Regions from separate parts of the Paenibacillus sp. FSL W7-1088 genome, predicted to be linked through region 2. Evidence: riboswitches for the same ligand, from Rfam matches in the RefSeq annotation. Region 2 holds a riboswitch; the other holds the start of a gene.

Region 1 (10,322 bases), 1.2 Mb from region 2:
TAGCAAATTGGCGATATAGCTGTCTTGTGGCCGGAGTTTACTTCCCATCGCCCCATAGTAGAGATTTTGCAGATAGACCGGCAGTGACCAGTTCGTTCCCGCTGTTTTTACAAGCGACTCCCACACATGCCTGTGCGTATCTACAAGTCCAGGGAGTATGATCATCTCCGATGCATCTATCACTTCCGCTTCCGTGCAACTCAGATCAGGCTGAATAGCAGTAATAAGAGAATCCTCAATGAGAACGTCCGCCCGCTTATATTGACCCACCGACGAATCCATAGACAATACACAACCATTTTTCAGTAGATAACTTGTCCCCACAAGACACATCTCCAATCATTGTTTTTTTGTTGGATATACGCTTGAATCCCGAGTGTTAATCTCTGACTGAATTGAATTGAATTGACTGAACTACTAACTGAATTATTTTAAGTACATATATATTATATAGCAGTTATTGGTAACATGCAATTTCTGGATTTAAATATTTTCTTTGGAGTATTTTCCTGGTTGTCGCAAAGTACAGCAAATCACACTTTCAGTGTATACGCCTACTCTTGCTGCTGTTCCTTCTTCCGTTTTGCCCGAAACCTTCTAACCTTCATCAGATTACCACACATCTTGTCATCACAATATTTCTGGGTTCTACTGCGTGTATCGTCATAGAAAATCCAGCGACAATCTGCATTGTCACAGATACGAATTCTTCCCCCATCCCCTTCAACTACTGTGATTGCAAAATCGGCTGCGACCTCTGCCATGACCTGCTGCCAACGAGTTCCCACAGGAATAAGTGAAAGTTTCAGTCCCTCATCTCCAGCGTTCAGTCTTCTTATGACTTGACCTTCCTTCATCTTGGCGTTAAGCCATTCCTGATCTTTGCTCGATAATGGATTTCCTTCAGATAAACGAGTTGCAAGAGCCTGCAATTCATTTCTAAAGTTTCTCAAGGCTTCCTCCTCTTCAGAAGAAGCAGGTACAGATGCATTCAGTTGCCATTGTTTAAGAAATCCTTGCTGCCATTCGGTTTTGCCAACCCTGTCCTCTGAACGATCCCCACCACGCCAGTCGTGGTAATCACTGTTCACAAAATCAGTCCATAGTCTATCCATACGTACCTCCGCTAAATTGTAACTTCCTAAAACGAAAAAGATAGTTACAAACATTCATGTTTGGGTTATATTAATTGTAACCACATTTTTGCACTTTAGCTAGTTACCATGAACTTATTTTAGGGAGGAAAAATCAATGACTACAACAGCAACAGAACTATTGCTCATTCAGAAAGATGATACCTGGGATCAATGTAACTGGATTGTGCCTTTATCCAAGGCAATCGAAGGACTGACTGCTGAACAGGCAACCTGGGTTCCATCATCCGGTGGATTAAGCATCTGGCAGTTGGTCAACCATATGTATTACTATAATCATCGTTTGTTGAGTCGCATTCAGGGCAAAACACCCTCCGGTACACCTGCCGAAAACAATGAATCCACCTTTGGAGATCCTGGCGACCCTTCCGATACCACTGGCTGGAGTACACTTATGCAAAATACAACACTATTAGCCGGACAGCTTCGTGATCAGCTCGCTTCATTAGAAGAATCTGATCTTGAAGCCTCTTACATGAATACGGATGAAAAATGGGCACATGCACTTGCCCGCTGGCTGCTCCACGATGCGTATCATGCAGGACAGATTGTATTACTACGCAGACAACAGGGAAGCTGGAATATCATATTCTAAAAAAACACTTGAACTGCTAGCGCTTACAGGAATAAGATGGACTTATTAATGTTACAGCTTGTTCAATACACAATATAATTGAATAGGATCTTCGGGGTAGGGTGCAATTCCCAACCGGCGGTGATGTTCTTCGGAACCAGCCCGCGACTCGCTGTTTGACCCAATGTAGGGATTCAGCGACTGACTTGGTGTGACTCCAAGGCCGACGGTACAGTCCGGATGAGAGAAGATCAACACATTAACATGCCGTTAACGAAAGGCTTATTTTCGTACGACATGTCAATGATTGAGCCCCCGTTTATTTGGTGTATACCAAAACGGGGGCTTTTGTCGACTTTGCCAACTGAAGATTCCGTGTTCTGACGAAGGAGTCCTGAATATGGAAAAGACCCAACATGCATCAACAGTTTACCTCAAGGAACGAAGCAATACCGGATTCTGGCTCGTCGTGCTTGGCGCCGCCCTCTGGGGTGTAGATCCGCTGTTCCGCATTATTTTGCTTAAAACGATGACCTCCACTCAGATTGTACTGGTGGAACATATTATTGTCAGCCTTGTAGCTATTCCCGTGTTATGGAAGTTCCGGGCTGATCTGAAAAACCTGCGTGCACGGCACTGGATTGCCGTGATCTTTATCTCCTGGGGAGGATCTGCTCTCGCTACAGTATTGTTTACCCTTGCGCTCACGCATAACGATCCCAACACGGTTTTGTTATTGCAAAAGATGCAGCCGCTATTTGCGATTGTTCTGGCTAAGCTTTTGTTGAAAGAAACATTGCCTCGTCGCTTCGGTGGACTGTTTATCATAGCACTTGCAGGAACATACCTGCTCACGTTCGGATTCACTCTTCCCCTTGGCAACTGGAACAATTGGATTCATGCAGGCAGCCTGTTATCACTGGGTGCAGCTGCCTTGTGGGGCGGTTCAACGGTTATGGGGCGGCTGATGCTGGGGCAAACCCGTTATGAAACGGTCACCTCCCTGCGCTTTGTCGTAGCCTTGCCACTGCTGATCTTTATGACGTGGAACGAAGGTGCTGCCTGGACATTCCCTTCCGCTACAGGTGAACAGGCGGCTGTGGCACTTAATATTCTGGGTCAGGCCTTACTGCCAGGCTTACTGAGTCTTCTGTTATATTACAAAGGTCTCTCTTCCACCAAGGCCTCAGTTGCAACACTTGCAGAGCTGAGCTTCCCGATGGCCGGTGTACTGGTAAACTGGATTGCATTCCGTACTTTAATTACCTGGGAGCAGCTGTTGGGTTTCATCCTCATCTGGATCGCCCTATTCGCCATCTCCAAACAGCAAGAACGCTCAGCGACTCCGGCTGATGGTGCACCAAAGCTTCGTACAAATTAAATTTTATATAAAAGCCAATCAATTAAGGCACTGCACATCCTTCAAGATGTACAGTGCCTTTTGTCTTTTCGCTATTCCGGTGTTACGATGACTTATGAAATAGTAGATCAAGTTAATTTAGAGAGGAACGATCATCATGTCTTCATCTTCATCATTTTCATATACATCCTACGATGCCATAGGTTTGGCTGAGTTGGTTCGCGCACGGGAGATATCCCCTGTCGAATTGCTGGAAGCGGCGTATGCACGCCTGGAAGAAGTGAACCCACAGCTTAATGCAGTCATTCGTACATATGAAACACGCGCCCGTCAGGAAGCGAGTATGGTTCGCCCGGGAGAGCAGCCCTTTGCCGGCGTGCCCTTGTTATTGAAAGATATCTCTCAATCCCTAGAAGGTGAAATTCTCACCTCGGGTTCTCGTCTTCTCCGTGAGCATCATGCACAGCGGAATTCCAATTTCGTATCCCGTCTGCTTGATGCAGGCTTCATTATCATTGGACATACCAATACGCCAGAATTTGGCCTGAAAAATATTACTGAGCCCCGCCTTCACGGTCCAAGTCGAAATCCATGGAATATCAAGCACTCGCCAGGCGGTTCAAGTGGAGGCGCCGCTGCCGCAGTAGCTTCGGGTATTGTACCCCTTGCGGGAGCCAGTGACGGTGGTGGTTCCATCCGAATCCCTGCTTCATTCAGCGGCCTGTTCGGACTCAAACCTACACGTGGGCGGACACCTGTTGGACCGGGAGTTGGTCGTCAGTGGCAGGGTGCTTCGATTGATTTTGCGTTGTCCCGTTCCGTTCGCGACAGTGCTGCTTTACTGGATACACTGCAAGTGATTCAACCCGAAGCTGCGTTCCATGCCCCCCTCTTTCCAGGCAGCTACTTGGCTGATATTCACTATCCTCATCAACGCAAATTGAAGGTTGCATACACGACAGCTTCACCTGTAGGTACACCTGTGAGTGATGAAGCCAAAGAAGCCGTTTATAAGATGGTTCGTTGGCTGGAAGAACAAGGTCATGAGGTTGAAGAAAAGCTGAGTCCGGTTAATGGTGTCAAACTGATGGAGAACTATTACATGATGAACAGCGGCGAAATGGCGGCGATGATCTCTTCCATGGAACGTTCTATGGGTAGAGCTTTAACCTCTGATGATATGGAGATCGAGTCCTGGGTTCTGGCAGAAGCCGGCAAAAAAGTATCCGCTGCCGAGTTCGTACATAGTTTGGCCGAATGGGATGTTGCCGCAGCTCAGATGTCCACATTGTTTGAACGGTATGATTTTTATGTCACACCTGTAAATGCTTTTCCAGCACCCAAAATCGGCGAATTAACGCCTCATAATGAACAGATTGAACATCTGATGCGTATTAGCGATTTGGACAAGATCCAGCAGCAGCAGTTGATTTATGAGATGTTTGAACCAAGTTTAACATACACTCCGTTCACTCAGCTCGCGAATCTGACGGGTCAACCCGCCATGAGTGTCCCTGTGCATCTGACTCCTGAAGGTCTACCCATGGGTGTGCAAATTATGGCAACGAAAGGCCGTGAGGACTGGTTGCTTCATCTGGCTGGTCAGCTGGAAACATCCGAACTATGGGTCGGCATGAAGGGTAATCCACTGTTTCCAGTATAAACACTGAATACAACCTATATCATTTTCAATGTGAGTTTTATGTTTGCCAAAGTGCATGAAAGCCATGTCAGCTCCGCATACTGAAAGCAAAAACAGCGGAGGATGTGACGAATGAATATGAATACAACGGAACGCCATAAACAGTCTGTTCGTATCCCGGCCAAAACGGGTTATGCCGTCGAGGTAACTAAAGGTTCATTAATTCGGGTGACCGATTTGGAGGGTCAGCAGGTCGTTGATTTTGTTGCATATGATGCTCAAAATGCCAATAATCGACTAGACCCTGGTGTAACGATGGATGTGCTGCGGTCCTACCGGATCAAACCAGGACAATCCGTGTATTCCAATCAATATCAGCCACTGCTCAAGATCGTTCGTGACACGGTTGGTGTTCATGATTTCTTCAACTCCGCCTGTCGTCCGGAAATGTATGAAGTGTTATATGGCAAAAAGGATCATGCCAGCTGCTATCATAACCTAAATCAGGCACTTGAACCGTTCGGGATCTTGCCGCCGGATCAGCATTATCCGTTTAATCTGTTTATGAAATCAGTCGTAGATGATCTGGGCAAAATTGATGTCGTAGCTCCAGATTCGCGCGCCGGTGATTATGTGGAGATGGAGGCATTGACCGATCTGGTTATCGGTTTATCCGCCTGCCCATGTGAAGAAAGCTCATGCAACGGATATCACTGCACAGCCATCCAGCTGGATGTAGAGCCGATAGCAGATTAAGTGATACACGGCTTGTTCTAATTTGCTCCAGACGGGAATACGATGACTTGTACCCATATGTGTGTGACTTACCGGTACAATTCGTCTAACCCGTTAAGGAGTGAACGCGTATATGTCTGTACTGTTTAGTTATATTATTCTGGGAATCTCACTATCAGCTCCAATTGGTCCGATTAATGCCGCTCAGCTGGATCGCGGAGCCCGGCACGGTTTTATGCATGCCTGGTTTTTGGGACTGGGAGCCATGTTTGCCGATTTGGTGTACATGCTTCTGATCTACTTTGGAGTTGCTCATTTTCTGGACACGCCGTTCATGCGCTCGTTTCTTTGGTCTTTTGGCAGCTTTATTCTGGTGTATACCGGTGTGGAAACACTGTCCAAGTTAAAAGACGGCATCCAGGCTTCCTCTACAGCAGTAGCAAAGGTTGGAAAATCCTTTGTCTCTGGCTTTCTCATGGCTTTATCCAATCCCCTGAATATTTTATTCTGGCTGGGCATTTACGGCTCAATTCTCGCTACAACGGTGAAGCATACCGACACCGCTCATCTGCTACTATACAGTTCTGGTATTTTCATAGGAATCCTTGTTTGGGATGTCATCATGGCTGGCATGGCCAGCCGATTTCATAAACGCAGCAACGAAACCGTTTTGCGCTGGATCTCCATCATCTCAGGTATCTGTCTGATCGGTTTTGGCCTGTACTTCGGGCTTGAAGCAATACGATCCATCTTTTTCTGACATAAAAACTACACTGGACAGTCACCCAACGCCTTCCGCATTAATACGTTAACGGTATCATGTGGAATGGAGTTGGGGAATTCATGGCAGAGCTGTTCAGTGCCGATGAAATAAATGCATCATTCAAAGGTCTACCCGAATGGCAGCAGGACGCATATTCTAAATTTGCCAATATGATTGCAGATGAGGGGAATACGTATCCTTGTGTACCCGGACGCATGGGTTTTCTTTCAGGACATCTAAGATACGGATTCACAAGGGATCCACGTACACAAGCTTCTGCTGAAGACATGGCGGAATTGCTTCGTCAATATGGGCCTGTTTCCCGGGATACGGGACACTATGCTTCTTTGGTTGTCATATGCGAAACACCGGATGATTTGAGAAATAACACAACGGTAGAGCAGTATCAGTCCTTGTTCTGGGAGATGCTTAACCGGGTAAGCTCACTTGATACTGCCTCCTGGCCTGAACATATTTCGACTGATCCGCATGAAGCCACATGGGAATTTTGCTTTGGCGGGGAGCCATACTTTTGTTTCTGTGCCACTCCCGCGCACGAGCTTAGAGCCAGCAGGCACTTCCCTTATCTTATGTTTGCTTTTCAACCACGGTGGGTATTTGAATCGATTAATGACAGCACACCTCTTGGCCGGAAAATGAAAACCTTGATTCGCAAACGTTTGGCAGCCTATGATGCCGTTCCCGCTCACCCTTCGCTCATGTGGTATGGACAGCAGGATAATCTGGAATGGAAACAATATTTCCTGCCCGATGACGAGCAGACCCCTTCCAAGTGTCCCTTCATGCGTATGAAGCAAGCCATGAGTAAATTAACGAAATAGCTGATATAAGACACCCATTCAGGACTTGGATGGCTCAGTAGAGGGTGACGGTCGCGGTTTTCGTACTTTGTTTACAATGTAAGTAATCAAGGCAATCAATGCAACAAGACCTATACTGGCCAGCAGACCTCTTCTGCTGGCTTTTTCCATGGCTGTCCCAGCTACTGCAGCTAGGATAAGAATCATAGCAGTCCATACTTTGATGCGATTCCAGCTTGTTGGCTTCATTTTCTTGATATACGTGATACAAATCAGAAGCCAGGTATACATTAATACCAAGCTGCCTGCGGTTGTTACATATTCAAACAGGCTCTTAGGCATCCATAACGCCAGGAGAGTAGAAAGGATTAATCCGGCCGCAGTGCATCCTAATGCATATAGGGGCATGTTCTTTTTCCCCCAAGTCTTCGTAAACATCTTCGGTGCATCTCCGTCTTCACCCAGTTTAACCAACATGGACGTAATCGCATAGATTGAAGCGACCATCGTGGAGAACCCGGCGATAATCAAAATCCCATTCAGAATATGAACCACGACCGTAAATCCAATCGATGACATCGCTTTGACGAGAGGACTCTCGTCCGGTGTTAATTTAGCAGCAGGAACCAGAAGAAGGATTAAGGCAATCGCCACAACATACAGCGTACTGACGGTTAACAACATCACTCTGCCTGATTTCACTGCGTCCTTAGGTTCTTTCAGCTTGGCTGCCATTAAACCCATGACCTCAATCCCGGCAAAGGCAAAAAAGGCATAAATAAACCCGGTCCACACGCCTTTTATTTGGTGAGGGAACCATTCATTCGTTATTTTCTGCGGTGTAATCTTCACATCTAACCAGCCCAGACAAGCCGCTGCTGCAATCGCGATGAAAGCAACCGTTGCGGCTAACTTGATTACGGCCAGCACATTCTCCGTTTGAGTTAACCCTTTCGCTCCCAATGCGGCGATGAATAATCCAATGCATGCATATACCGCAACAAACGTCCATAATGGGAATTTGGGAAACCAAAATTGAGAGAACAATCCAAGCGCCGTTAATGAACTGCCCATGATCAGCATTTCGGAAGACCAATACATCCATCCGCTTCCGAAACCGGCCCACGGGCCGAACGCTTCACCGGCATATGTTCGAAAAGCCCCTTCTTTCGGATCTTCTGCCGTCATCTGTGCCAATGCTCCAAATACAAAATAGGTCCCCGCGGCAGCCAGCACCAAAAGTACTAGCACGGATAAACCGGACCAATGAATAGCCAGACTTGTTCCGAGGAAAAATCCGGTTCCCAGTGTACATCCTGCTCCAAATAAGGAAAGACTAATCCAGCTCAGCTTCTCTTCTTCTTTTTGATGCACATGATCTTTCTTCATATGTATCCTCCTTCATGCGTACCCCATTACGGTTTACATATGATGGAGGTTTTATGTCATTAAGGCAGAAAGAAATGAAACTGGAATTTCATTTGGTTTACATAATAATAGTTTCGTTAACCTAATCTATTTCTTGCCCAACAATTGTTGGAGCTCAACCAGTTCTATCTTCGCTTCCGGTTGGAAGTCCTCACTTTTTACATATTGTGCAAGGCTGTAAAGGAATTGCCGCCCTTCTGTATGGTTAATCAACTTATCATAATTTAGTGCCCCAACCAACAGCTTGCCTTTTCCAACCTGGCATTCAAACAGCAGCCCCAGCTTATGATTACGTTCAAAATTATCAATGGTTTGAACGAAAGGCTGAACATTCTCTGCGACGTTATCCATAATAATAGACCGTGAATTCATAACGATATGCCACCAAGGATACGTGGAATACGCCTCACTTGGGAAGTGCTTCAATGCCGGGTGCGCGTTATCGATTAATAGACCAAGCGTGCCAACGGGAACTTGCTTGTTCATGCTTTCCGAAATGGATCGGAACATCGGATAACACCAGAAGTCGGTACAATATGTGCCTTCGATTGAATGTTCGTTATCCTCCAGTGTTGGGAGTAACAGCACACTCTCGCCTTGTTCCAGTAAGTGAATGACTTCATCGGACAATTCCTTATAAATATGGTCATGTTCAATAGCTGTCACATCATGATCAGGGTATACCCATAGGTCATACTGCTTCCGAATATCGGTACCTGGAATATACAGGGATAGAGTGATTGGCGTCATCCTTTTCACATCAGGCAGCTTGAACTTTATTTGGCCAATCTCAAACCAAGTTTCTCCAAAGATAAAGGAAATATCGTCTTTTCCTTGTGCAATCAGCTGATCCGAATCACGCATCTCCCACTCCACGGTATGACCCTTCAATGAATCTGTTCGGTAGTACCTTAATTGAATGTGGGCATTGAAATCTTCACCCGAATTGTAATTGTATTTTTCGAATCGGGCCAGAAGGACAGCATCCGAGCAATACGTCCTCCACTCCTCGGGAGTAACTAGCCCTTTCGAATCCATGAAGGCATCCAAAATGCCTACCAGTGCTGTTCCCTGCCCACTAAAATCCTGAAGATCGAGCAATTGAAATCCTGCCAGATGATTGGATCGAAATGCCGCCTCAAGCTCCTCCTTATAGCAGGCTACTGCAAGTTTGCCAGAACTTTTGAAAAAGGGTTCAGCCAGATGTCCCATCCCTTTGGATTGCAAACGTTCCCGAAACACCTCGAAGTTTTTTGCCTTCAGTGACCCGGTATACTTCTCGATTTCTTCATAATTCGGATACATGGCATATTGTCCAATTTCGTGGGAAATGACGGGCAGATGTGGAATGAGCTGTTCTTCAACAGAAGCGGCTTTCACGGTCTTGGCTTCCGTGCCATATTGAATTTGAATCTCCGATTCTTCTCCTTGAATTCCCTCACTCACCAAAGCTGTCCTATCTGGCAAGATCATGTCGTCGTAGTCCTTCAGGGTACCAGGCACGTCGGTTTGCACATGACCCAACGGGGCATCACACATGGCATAGGAGCCGCGGAAAAGTCTATCTTTGGAAAAGCGTACACCACAGTAAAAATCTTCTTCCTCTAGAATAACCGGAGTGAACTGAAAATTGTTTGAACCCTGGGTGTACAGATGGCGTGAATCAAATGCTCTATACGCTTTAATAATGGCATTCAGTCTTTCTTTACTGCCCCAAAGTTCATTACCGAGTGACATCATTACAAAAGAAGGATGATTCCCATACGCCTTGAGCATGGCAAAACCTTCACGAATGAGATAGTCCTGTTCAGCCTGATTATGCTGTGGGTCAAGTTCATCTGTGAT
Region 2 (10,322 bases):
TTTTAAACGAATCATTTAGCTGTACGTAGAAGGATCAGGTGTGACAGGAATACCGGACTCAGCAGATTGTGCTGTATTACGATTGCGGAACATGTCCTGAATTCTGTCCATCACATACGGTGTGGAATCGATCAGTTTCTCAAACAGATGCGTTGAGTTGTCAAGCGGCACGATATGAACGCCCTGTTTGCCAACTACCAGGAATGCGATAGGACGAATGGATACGCCGCCCCCACTTCCTCCTCCAAATGGTGAGGCAACTGATGCGGAGCTGGCATGCTCAGTAGTACTGTTTCCGCTGCTACCACCGTTTCCACCTTTGCTGCTTCCATCACTCACATGAAAATCACTGCCACCCGCAGCGAATCCGAATCCTACTTTACTGATCGGCAAAATTACGGTACCATCAGGTGTTTCAACCGCATCGCCCACGATTGTATTGACATCCACCATGGCCTTGATATTTTCCATTGCGGTTTCCATTAAGCCTTGAATTGGATGATCTGACATTTGAATTCCCTCCAGTTTCAATTTAAGCTAGGTTTGATCTAACCATATCATCCCCAAACTTGTAGGGACTTATGTAAGCCAGCCATTTAACTAAACCTCAATACTTCAAACCGCTGACTCGGCAAAATAAAACCAGGCAGTTGCAAGCAAACTGTAGAAAATTGTCGCATACTCGGCTTCACTTTAACTGCCGAATAGATCCAGCCAAGAGCCATTGTTCCACTCGCACCCGCAATCATTTTCATGAAAGCTAAATAACACGGAACAATACATGCACTCATATGTGCGATTTACTGTGTTGTTTCTTGAGCTTTAGTTTGCGTCTGCGACGTTGTTCTTGTAGGAGTTTGAACCACATCCGCCATCCTCCCTCAACTTGAAGCACTCGGGTTAACAACGTAAGTCCTGCGATCATGACTGCTGAGATCCGGATCTTTAGTTTCCAATCCAGCTCGGTTTGGAACTCCATCTCGTCTTCCCACACCGGCACAACTTGTAACTTTGGCGTTTGTTCAAAACGGATTTGATAAGAGAGGTATCCAATGATGATCGACTTGATACTCCACACCCAACCTATGAGAACAGCCGTATATGCTGCATCGCCGACGCCAATGCGAGTGGACCAGGACCAGTGAGTCATATGTACACGAGTGAGCGTTTGCTTGATCCAGAGCTTTAATGCTTCCGTTGCCCTGAGCATGATCTTTACATCCTTAGCCCATTTTTTGACTTTACGTTTGTTAACACGCTCGTTGCTCTGGGCTTCGCCCCTCGAATGATTCATTCGCTGCTCCGTCTTCACAAGGAAACCTTCCTTCATATTCCGAAAGACGATACTAGGAATTTCATAGTTAATACGCACAATGCCATATAGCAGACGAACCGTAATCTTGGCATAATCATCATGATTGTGTTTCCTGAATGTAAAATGCACATGAACATACGAGATGAGGACTGCGACAAGAAGCAGTGCGATCAACAAGCCGATTCCTCCAAGCCAAATCCACACAGGCCTTACCTCCAAGCCCTCAATTCTTTTCTCGTCTAGTATGACACTCTATATAGGAAAAAATTCACGTCTGACCTGAAAATTCCATTTAATCTTTGCACAACCACCTTGTAATACATTCCGTTTACCACGTCAAAAAAACCGGCCCTCCGACAGGGTACCGGTTTTGGATCGATCCAGACTGCAAAGTTATGAGTTCAAAGGATCATCTTCGTTATTAATATCGTTTGCATTTGTATCATCTTCAAGATTTGTATTATCAAGATCCAGATCCACATGCTGCACATCCAATTTTTCAAAAAGCAGCTGTGTTTCTTCCTCCAGGTTCTCGGAATCTTCAAACAACCCTGGCTCAGGCAGATCTTTGAGCGAAGCCAAGCCAAAGTAATCCAGGAAGGACTTGGTAGTGCCATATAGAATTGGGCGTCCAATGGCCTCAGCCCGTCCCACTTCCTGAATGAGATCCTTGTTCACAAGGGTATGAATGGCACGTTCGGATTTTACGCCACGGATCTCCTCAATCTCCACCCGCGTGATAGGCTGACGATACGCCACAATAGCGAGCGTCTCCAAAGCCGCCTGGGATAAAGAGGTACGTGCAGGTGAATAAGCCAATTTCTCAAAATAAGCTGCATGTTCCGGTAATGTCCCCAGTTGGACTACCCCTGCAATTTTAAGAATTTGTACGCCTCGTCCCTGCTTGGCAAATTCAGCGATCATTTCCTCGATCGCATCCGATACCAGTTCGGCTCGCTGATCCACGATCTCGGCGATTTGTTTGATACTCAGACCTTCTTCTCCGGACAAAAACAGCAGGCCTTCAATAATCGATTTCAATTTCGGAAAATCCATGATTCTTTGTTTCCCCTCTCCACTCCATAACGATATCCTCAAACATCCGCTCCTGATAACAGACAATCTGCTTCATCTTCATCAGCTCCAGCACCGCCAGAAAAGTTACGACAATCTCATGCCGATAAATTTGGTTATCCAGCAGCTTGGAGAATAACAGCCTGCCCCCCGGTCCCATACTTTCCAACGCGCCGATAACATCGCGAATGCGATCCTTAACCGAGATTTCATCCCGCTGGATCCGAGTTACGGTTGTCCGCTTCTCCGCCTTACGCAGCGCCTTCTGAAAGGCTGCAATCAGATCAGAGGTATGCAAACCCTCTACCGGATTCGATTGTGCTTCTACAGGCATATACGGCCGCAAATCCTCGGGCTCTTTGGAGAAAATAAGGCTGCGTTCCCACTCCCGTTCGTGCAAGTGACGCGCAATTCCCTTGTATTTGCGATATTCAATCAGACGTGCAATCAGTTCGGCACGTGGATCATAATCTTCATCTTCCATATATGCATAATCCTCAAAATCCTCGATTACCGGTGGTTTGGGCAGTAATAGTTTGCTCTTGATTGACAGCAATGTTGCTGCCATTACCAAAAATTCACTCGTAATATCCAGCTCCAGCTCCTGCATCGAATGCAGATACGCCATATATTGATCGGTAATATCGCTGATGGGAATATCCTGGATATGAATCTCTGCCTTATCGATCAAATGAAGCAGCAGATCCAAAGGCCCTTCAAAAGTCTCCAGTTTGTATGTAACTACCGTCACTAGACGAATCCTCCCGCCAGAAAAATAAAAACCCCCGCTAAGCCGCCGAATCCGGTCTCCCGTTTTCGTCTGCGCAGAGCAGGGCACTATATTAAATAAGCACTATTTTAGCTGTTTCGTCAAGTTCGCCATTTCAATCGCGGCAGTAGCTGCATCCCAGCCTTTGTTTCCTGCCTTTGTTCCAGCACGTTCAATGGCCTGTTCAATATTCTCTGTTGTAACGAGGCCGAAGATTGTAGGTACGCCTGTTTTCAGGTTAATTGCGGCTACACCCTTAGCCATCTCATTACACACATAATCATAATGTGTTGTTGAACCACGGATAACCGTCCCCAACGTAATGACTGCATCATATTTTCCACTTTCAGCCATTTTTTGTGCAATCAACGGGATTTCAAAAGCTCCTGGAACCCACGCTACATCCACTTCATTATCTTGTACACCGTGACGTTTGAACGCATCCAGTGCTCCGCTGAGCAATTTGCTTGTAATGAACTCGTTAAAACGTCCTACAACCACTCCATATTTTAATCCTTCTGATACCAAATGTCCTTCAAAAAAGTGTGGCATTCAAGTCATCTCCCTAATTGTATTATATGATGTATGCAGCTGATCTTCGGCAAATATTTCACTTATTTAACTCAGAAAAGCTACTCAGTTTTTTTCTTCATTCTGCTCGATATCGTCGAACTTTAGCATATGGCCGAGTTTTGCCTGCTTCGTGTGCAGGTAAACCGTATTATCCTCGTTCTCTTCCATCTGAATCGGAACTCGTTCCACCACTTCAAGTCCGTAACCTTCAAGCCCTTTAATTTTGCGTGGATTGTTGGTTAACAAACGGATTTGACGAACGCCAAGATCCTTGAGAATTTGGGCACCAATGCCGTAATCTCGAAGATCGGCAGCAAACCCAAGCTTCAGATTGGCATCCACGGTGTCCAGACCTTCTTCTTGCAGTTTGTAGGCTTTGAGCTTGTTGATCAGTCCAATGCCTCGTCCTTCCTGTCTCATATAGAGCAGGACGCCATTGCCTTCGTCATGGATCTGTTTCAAAGCTGCATCGAATTGTGGACCACAGTCACAGCGATGGGAATGGAAAACATCCCCTGTGAGACATTCGGAGTGTACGCGGACCAATACAGGCTTCGAACCATCAATTTCGCCTTTAACCAAAGCAACATGCTCCTTGTTGTCCACCGCATTGGTGTAGGCCACCGCCTGGAATTCACCAAAGTCCGTTGGCATACGTACAGCTACTTCGCGTTGAACCAGCTGTTCCTTCTCATTCCGGTACCGAATCATATCCTGAATGCTGATTAGCTTCAGATCATGCTTGCGGGCGATCTCCTGTAGATCCGGAAGTCTGGCCATCGTGCCATCTTCCTTGATCACTTCACAGATTACACCTGCCGGATAGGAACCGCACATAATGGCGAGATCTACAGCCGCTTCCGTGTGGCCCGCGCGTCGTAGCACACCGCCATCTTTAGCAATAAGTGGGAACATGTGGCCCGGCTTGCGGAAATCTCCGCTTTTCGCTTCGGGATCAATTAGACCCTTAACTGTAATGGAGCGTTCATGAGCCGAGATGCCCGTTGTGGTATCTTTATGATCTACAGAGACGGTAAAAGCCGTCCCATGAAAGTCCGTATTTTGCTGGACCATAGGTTTCAGGTTGAGTTCATCGGCACGTTGCTGCGTAATGGGAACACACACCAGACCTCTGCCTTCGGTAATCATGAAATTGATCACTTCAGGTGTAGCCTTTTCCGCCAAAGCGATAAAGTCACCTTCATTCTCCCGATCCTCATCATCCACCACAATAACCGGTTTACCCTGCATGAGATCGTAGATGGCTTCCTCAATAGAATTCAGAATGGATTTCTCTGACATAGGTCCCCCTCCAGTATCTATTTCAATTTATATTTGTAGTTAAGCAATTACGATTTGTTAAGCAAATCCGTGATTAGCAAGGAAATCCTCACTGATACTTCTCGGCTTGCCCGTACCTGTCTCCTGATGTCCCTTACCATAGTGCAACAGATGATCCACATATTTGCCCAAAATATCACACTCAATATTGATGGTATCCCCCGTCTTTTTCACATTTAATACGGTCTCACCAATGGTGTGTGGAATAATGGATACAGTGAATGCGGTCTGTGAAGTATGCACAACGGTCAGACTAATTCCGTCCAGGGTTACAGACCCTTTGGGTATCAGATATTTGAACAGTTGCGTATCATCAGGTTTGATCTCGAAAACAATCGCATTCTGGTCACGTGTAATGCTGCCAATGACCCCAGTGCCATCGACATGGCCCTGAACGATATGCCCGCCAAAACGACCACCTGACAACATGGCTCGCTCCAGATTAACTTTGCTTCCGGATTGCAATTGACTAAGATTGGTATGTCGATATGTCTCAGGCATCACGTCAGCAGTAAAACCGCCACCCTCCAGGGTAGTCGCAGTTAAGCATACCCCGTTTACGGCTACACTATCGCCAATCTTCAAGTCGTTCATGATGGCGGAAGCTCCGATATTCAGGACCATCGCTTCGCCTTTCCGACCTATACGCCGGATCTGACCGACTTCTTCCACCAAACCGGTAAACATGCTACCGCCTCCTTTATTTATTTCGTTATTGTTAATTCAATCAATTCATTTATTCAGGCCAAACCGGAATTCCGCCAATGCTAATATTATCTCCAACTTGCTCAATTTCCAGCTGATGCAATTGAATCGCCTGACTCATGCGCTCAACACCCTCGAAGCGGAAACTGCCTGGTGTTTCGTATCCTCCGACAATTTTCGGAGCAATGAACATGAGCAGTCGATCTACCAATCGCGCTTCCAGCATGGCACCATTCAGAGTACCCCCGCCTTCAAGCAGAATCGAACCAATTTCACGCTCACCGAGCTTGCTGAGTGCACTTAGCAGATCAACACGTGGTCCTGGACCACAACGTATAATCTCCACCCCATAGGCCTCAAGCCGCTCAGCGGCTTTAGGGCTCGCCTCATCCGTTGTAAGCACCCAGGTTGGTGCAAGGCCATCCTTAACCATTTTGGCTCCTACAGGCAGACGTAGCTTGGAATCGACCACAATTCGTACCGGGCTGATCCCTTCCACTTGCAAGCGAGTCGTGAGTTCGGGATTGTCTGCAATGACCGTTTCCACACCAACCATAATTCCTTGATGGCGATGACGAAGCGCGTGTACAATCTCGCGAGCTGACTCGTTAGAGATCCATTTGCTGTCACCGCTACGCGTAGCGATTTTGCCATCCAGAGTAGAGGCCGTCTTCAAAGTTACAAAGGGGAGACCTGTTGTAATGTATTTGATGAATTTCTCGTTCATCCGTCTTCCGCGCTCACGCAGCACTCCAACTTCAACTTCGATCCCTTGTTGACGCAGCATGCTGATCCCTCTGCCTGAGACTTGCGGATTCGGATCTTCGCAGCATACGACGACACGTTTCACTTTCTCATGAATGAGACGTTCACTGCATGGTGGAGTCTTGCCATAATGGCTACAGGGTTCAAGCGTAACGTATACTGTACTGCCTTCCGCATCACTGCCCGCCATGTTCAGCGCATGAACCTCTGCATGACCCGTTCCCCGTTTGAGATGACTTCCGAGGCCCACGATACGTCCTTCTTTAACAACGACACAACCTACTACCGGATTGATTCCAGTCTGTCCTTGTGCCCGCTCTGCCATATCCAGTGCCAGCGCCATATAAAATTCATCATTAATCATTTCCAAGTCCGTTCACCCCACGGTTAAAATCTCAAGTTATAGACCTCCCTTCCAACAGAGAGGCATGTTCCATATCCAATAAGAAAAAACGTCTATCGAAGTACTCCAAGGAAGCCAGACCGCGTTTAGCGGAATTTTTTCTTGCAATATCAAGAGCATCATACTTCGAAGTTTTTACTTTACTGATATTAAAAAATCCCCGTCGAACAAACCGTTCGATGGGGATGATGAGAGACATGTGTCACCAGCAGTACTATTGATACATTGCCAACAACACATCGCCCAAAACTTCATTTCAGGCAAGTGAAAGCAGACACATACCTTAATGAACTTCAATTACAGGTAAAGAGCTTCTATGATGTGGCATATGTATGAAGATTGCCGGAAGTATCCGGATTTCTCCCTGCACAGGAAATGAATTCATCAAAAACTGTACAGCAACACTCCTGCGGAATGCGGTCCCTAAGGACGGCACCCTCTCCTTCTCCCATCCAGACTATACTGTCGGTTCTGGAATTACACCAGATCAGCCATCTGCCACAGGCAGACGGGTCACGGACTTTGCATCAATGCTGGAAAGATATCCTCACATACTGCATCACCGCCGGTAGGGAATTACACCCTGCCCTGAAGGATTCGTTGCGTTATTAATTGGATGTTAGCACTTTAACGTCAAAAAATCAATTGTTTTTTGTTCCTTTTTGTCACATACTAACTTTTAATAAGCTTAAGTGTAAACAAAAACCGCTTCGCTCATTGCGAAACGGTTTACATACGGATATTGATTAAGCTTCTACTACTTCAACAGTTTCCATTTTGTCGCGACCTTCGAAAGCGTCCACGAACTCCATACCTTTGGTTACTTTACCAAATACAGTATGTTGTCCATCCAAATGTGGTTGCGGTTGGTAGCAGATGTAGAACTGGCTTCCGCCTGTGTTACGGCCTGCATGTGCCATAGCCAATGTTCCGCGCTCATGTTTGTTCGGGTTGATTTCACAGTTGATTGTGTAACCTGGGCCGCCTGCACCGGAACCGTTAGGGCATCCGCCTTGAGCTACAAAGCCCGGAATAACACGGTGGAATACAAGACCGTTGTAGAAACCGGAGTTAGCCAGTTTCTCAAAGTTTGCTACTGTGTTTGGAGCTTCTTGATCGAACAAATCGATTACAACTTCTCCGCCGTTTGCCATTTTGATTTTCGCTTGTTTCGCCATATGTAAATGACTCCTTTCGTATTGACCATCGTTAATGGTGCCAGAACGCATGACCCTGGGCCAAGCTTTATAGCACTTTTCTTAGTGTACACTGAAAATGGATTGATCGCAAAATAATCAGCAAGATTTTTTCAAAATCCTGCCCTAAAGATGCAAAAGAAGACAAAAAAGGAGTGTCCTTTTTTGTCTTCTTCATAATAGAGCTCCGTTAGATATCCTTTAATTAACGGGTAACTGGTTGCTTTGCAATGCGCTCAGGCACCAGGTCATTCTGGATGATATCCTGATACGTCTCACGGCGTACGACAACATCGCCTTGACCGTCTTTGACAAATACCACTGCCGGACGACGAATCCGGTTGTAGTTGCTTGCCATAGAGTAGTTGTACGCGCCTGTGCAAGCTACTGCGAGCAGATCGCCGCTTTGCACTTTAGGCAGGTCCAGATCCCAGATCAGCATATCACCACTCTCACAGCATTTACCAGCAACAGATACCGTTTCCTGAGCAGCCTCATTTGCACGGTTTGCCAATACAGCTTCATATTTGGACTCATACAGTGCTGGACGTGGATTGTCTGTCATTCCACCATCCACAGCAACGTATTTACGAACCCCTGGAATATCTTTGCTTGTTCCAACGGTATAGAGTGTTGTTCCCGCTTCACCTACAATGCTGCGGCCTGGTTCAACCCAGATCTCAGGCACAGCATAGCCGATTTGAGCAAAATGATTTTTCACCGCATCCGTGATGGCTTTTACGTATTGTGAAACTTCAAGTGGTGTATCTCCATCAATATAGCGGATACCGAAGCCACCGCCCAGATTAACCACTTTGAATGCCACGTTAAGACGCTCATACACAGCTGCTGCAAACTCAGCAACGCGTTGAACGGCCATTTGGAAGCCTTCAACTTCGAAGATTTGTGATCCGATGTGTGAATGTACACCGAGCAATACCAGATTTGACTGCTTGGAAGCCAATTCAATGGCTTCAAATGCCGTTCCGTTTCCGATATCGAATCCAAATTTGGAATCCGTTTGTCCTGTCGAGATATATTCATGCGTATGCGCTTCAACACCAGGCGTCACACGCAGCAAAATGTTAACTTTGCGATTTTTGTCTGCGGCTACAGCTTGCAGCAAGTGCAGTTCATTGAAGTTATCCACAACGAAGCAGCCAATCTCTGCATCAAGCGCCATTTCGATCTCTTCCAGCGTTTTGTTGTTGCCGTGGAAGTGAATACGCTCTGCCGGGAAACCGGCTTGCAGTGCGGTGAACAATTCACCATCGGATACAACATCCAGGGAAAGTCCTTCTTCCGCAGCAAGGGCACACATCGCCATTACGCAGAATGCTTTACTTGCATAAGCAACCTGGAAGCCCAGACCTGAAGCACGGAACGCTTCCATGTACTCTCTGCAGCGCTCACGAACCAATTGCTCGTCCACAACATACAGGGGAGTTCCAAATTGTGCTTTCAAGTCGGTTGTATCGACTCCGCCAATTTCCAGATGTCCCTGTGCATTTATTTTACTTGTACCATGTAAATACATAATCTGCATTCCTCACTTTTTTATATACTGGAACAGCTGTTATTCCAATGATTTTACACCAGTATATCAAATTAGAAAATGAGAAGAATGGATTTTTCGGCAGATCATTTGTGTTTTTTACTTTTTTGCAGTTCCCCGTCCGGATCATTGTCCATTTTGGTATTGTCACGCGTTTTGTTGATTGAAGGACGTTTTTTATTTTCCAACAGCGGCAAACGGAACAAAAAGTTACCCAAAGCCTTTGCATTAAACGGTATGAATGGCCAGAGATACGAAGAGTTGTAGGAGCGATGCAAGGTGAGAGCCACAATAATGAACGTCGTCCCGACTACGAAGCCAGGGACCTTGAAAATCGCCACGGCCACCAGCAAAAACAACCTCACCAAGCGATTGGCCAATCCAAGCTCATAACTGGGAGTTGCAAACATGCCAATTGCGGCTATCGCCATATACAGTACAACTTCATCCACAAAATAACCCGTTTTCACAGCGATATCTCCAACCAGAATTGCTGCAATCAATCCCATGGCCGACGCGAGTGGCGTGGGCGTATGAACAGCCGCCATCCGTAATAAATCGACCCCAAATTCAATGAGAAGGAACTGTAGAATTAGAGGAAGCTCTGCATTTTTATGTGGACCGAT

What was found. Region 2 has a riboswitch for FMN ahead of ribD (bifunctional diaminohydroxyphosphoribosylaminopyrimidine deaminase/5-amino-6-(5-phosphoribosylamino)uracil reductase RibD). Riboswitches for the same ligand answer to the same signal wherever they lie in the genome.
Region 1: it holds a riboswitch for FMN, as region 2 does, so the genes downstream of both, MKY42_RS15950 (DMT family transporter) here and ribD (bifunctional diaminohydroxyphosphoribosylaminopyrimidine deaminase/5-amino-6-(5-phosphoribosylamino)uracil reductase RibD) in region 2, are expected to answer to the same signal.

The regions. Positions count from the first base shown of each region.
Region 1 is NZ_CP150216.1:3,512,553-3,522,874, reverse strand. Features, by position in the region: gene MKY42_RS15965 (amidohydrolase family protein) at 1-333, opposite strand, end outside; gene MKY42_RS15960 (CGNR zinc finger domain-containing protein) at 555-1,115, opposite strand; gene MKY42_RS15955 (DinB family protein) at 1,252-1,749, shown strand; FMN riboswitch at 1,833-1,984, shown strand; gene MKY42_RS15950 (DMT family transporter) at 2,129-3,109, shown strand; gene MKY42_RS15945 (amidase) at 3,246-4,751, shown strand; gene MKY42_RS15940 (urea carboxylase-associated family protein) at 4,863-5,486, shown strand; gene MKY42_RS15935 (LysE family transporter) at 5,599-6,225, shown strand; gene MKY42_RS15930 (YqcI/YcgG family protein) at 6,309-7,070, shown strand; gene MKY42_RS15925 (amino acid permease) at 7,089-8,438, opposite strand; gene MKY42_RS15920 (glycoside hydrolase family 2 TIM barrel-domain containing protein) at 8,565-10,322, opposite strand, start outside.
Region 2 is NZ_CP150216.1:4,752,454-4,762,775, forward strand. Features, by position in the region: gene ytfJ (GerW family sporulation protein) at 16-510, opposite strand; gene MKY42_RS21415 (hypothetical protein) at 597-755, opposite strand; gene MKY42_RS21420 (DUF2953 domain-containing protein) at 788-1,519, opposite strand; gene scpB (SMC-Scp complex subunit ScpB) at 1,709-2,371, opposite strand; gene MKY42_RS21430 (segregation/condensation protein A) at 2,340-3,140, opposite strand; gene ribE (6,7-dimethyl-8-ribityllumazine synthase) at 3,243-3,710, opposite strand; gene MKY42_RS21440 (bifunctional 3,4-dihydroxy-2-butanone-4-phosphate synthase/GTP cyclohydrolase II) at 3,795-5,033, opposite strand; gene ribE (riboflavin synthase) at 5,091-5,759, opposite strand; gene ribD (bifunctional diaminohydroxyphosphoribosylaminopyrimidine deaminase/5-amino-6-(5-phosphoribosylamino)uracil reductase RibD) at 5,809-6,912, opposite strand; FMN riboswitch at 7,382-7,545, opposite strand; gene MKY42_RS21455 (peptidylprolyl isomerase) at 7,692-8,123, opposite strand; gene lysA (diaminopimelate decarboxylase) at 8,347-9,678, opposite strand; gene MKY42_RS21465 (spore germination protein) at 9,783-10,322, opposite strand, start outside.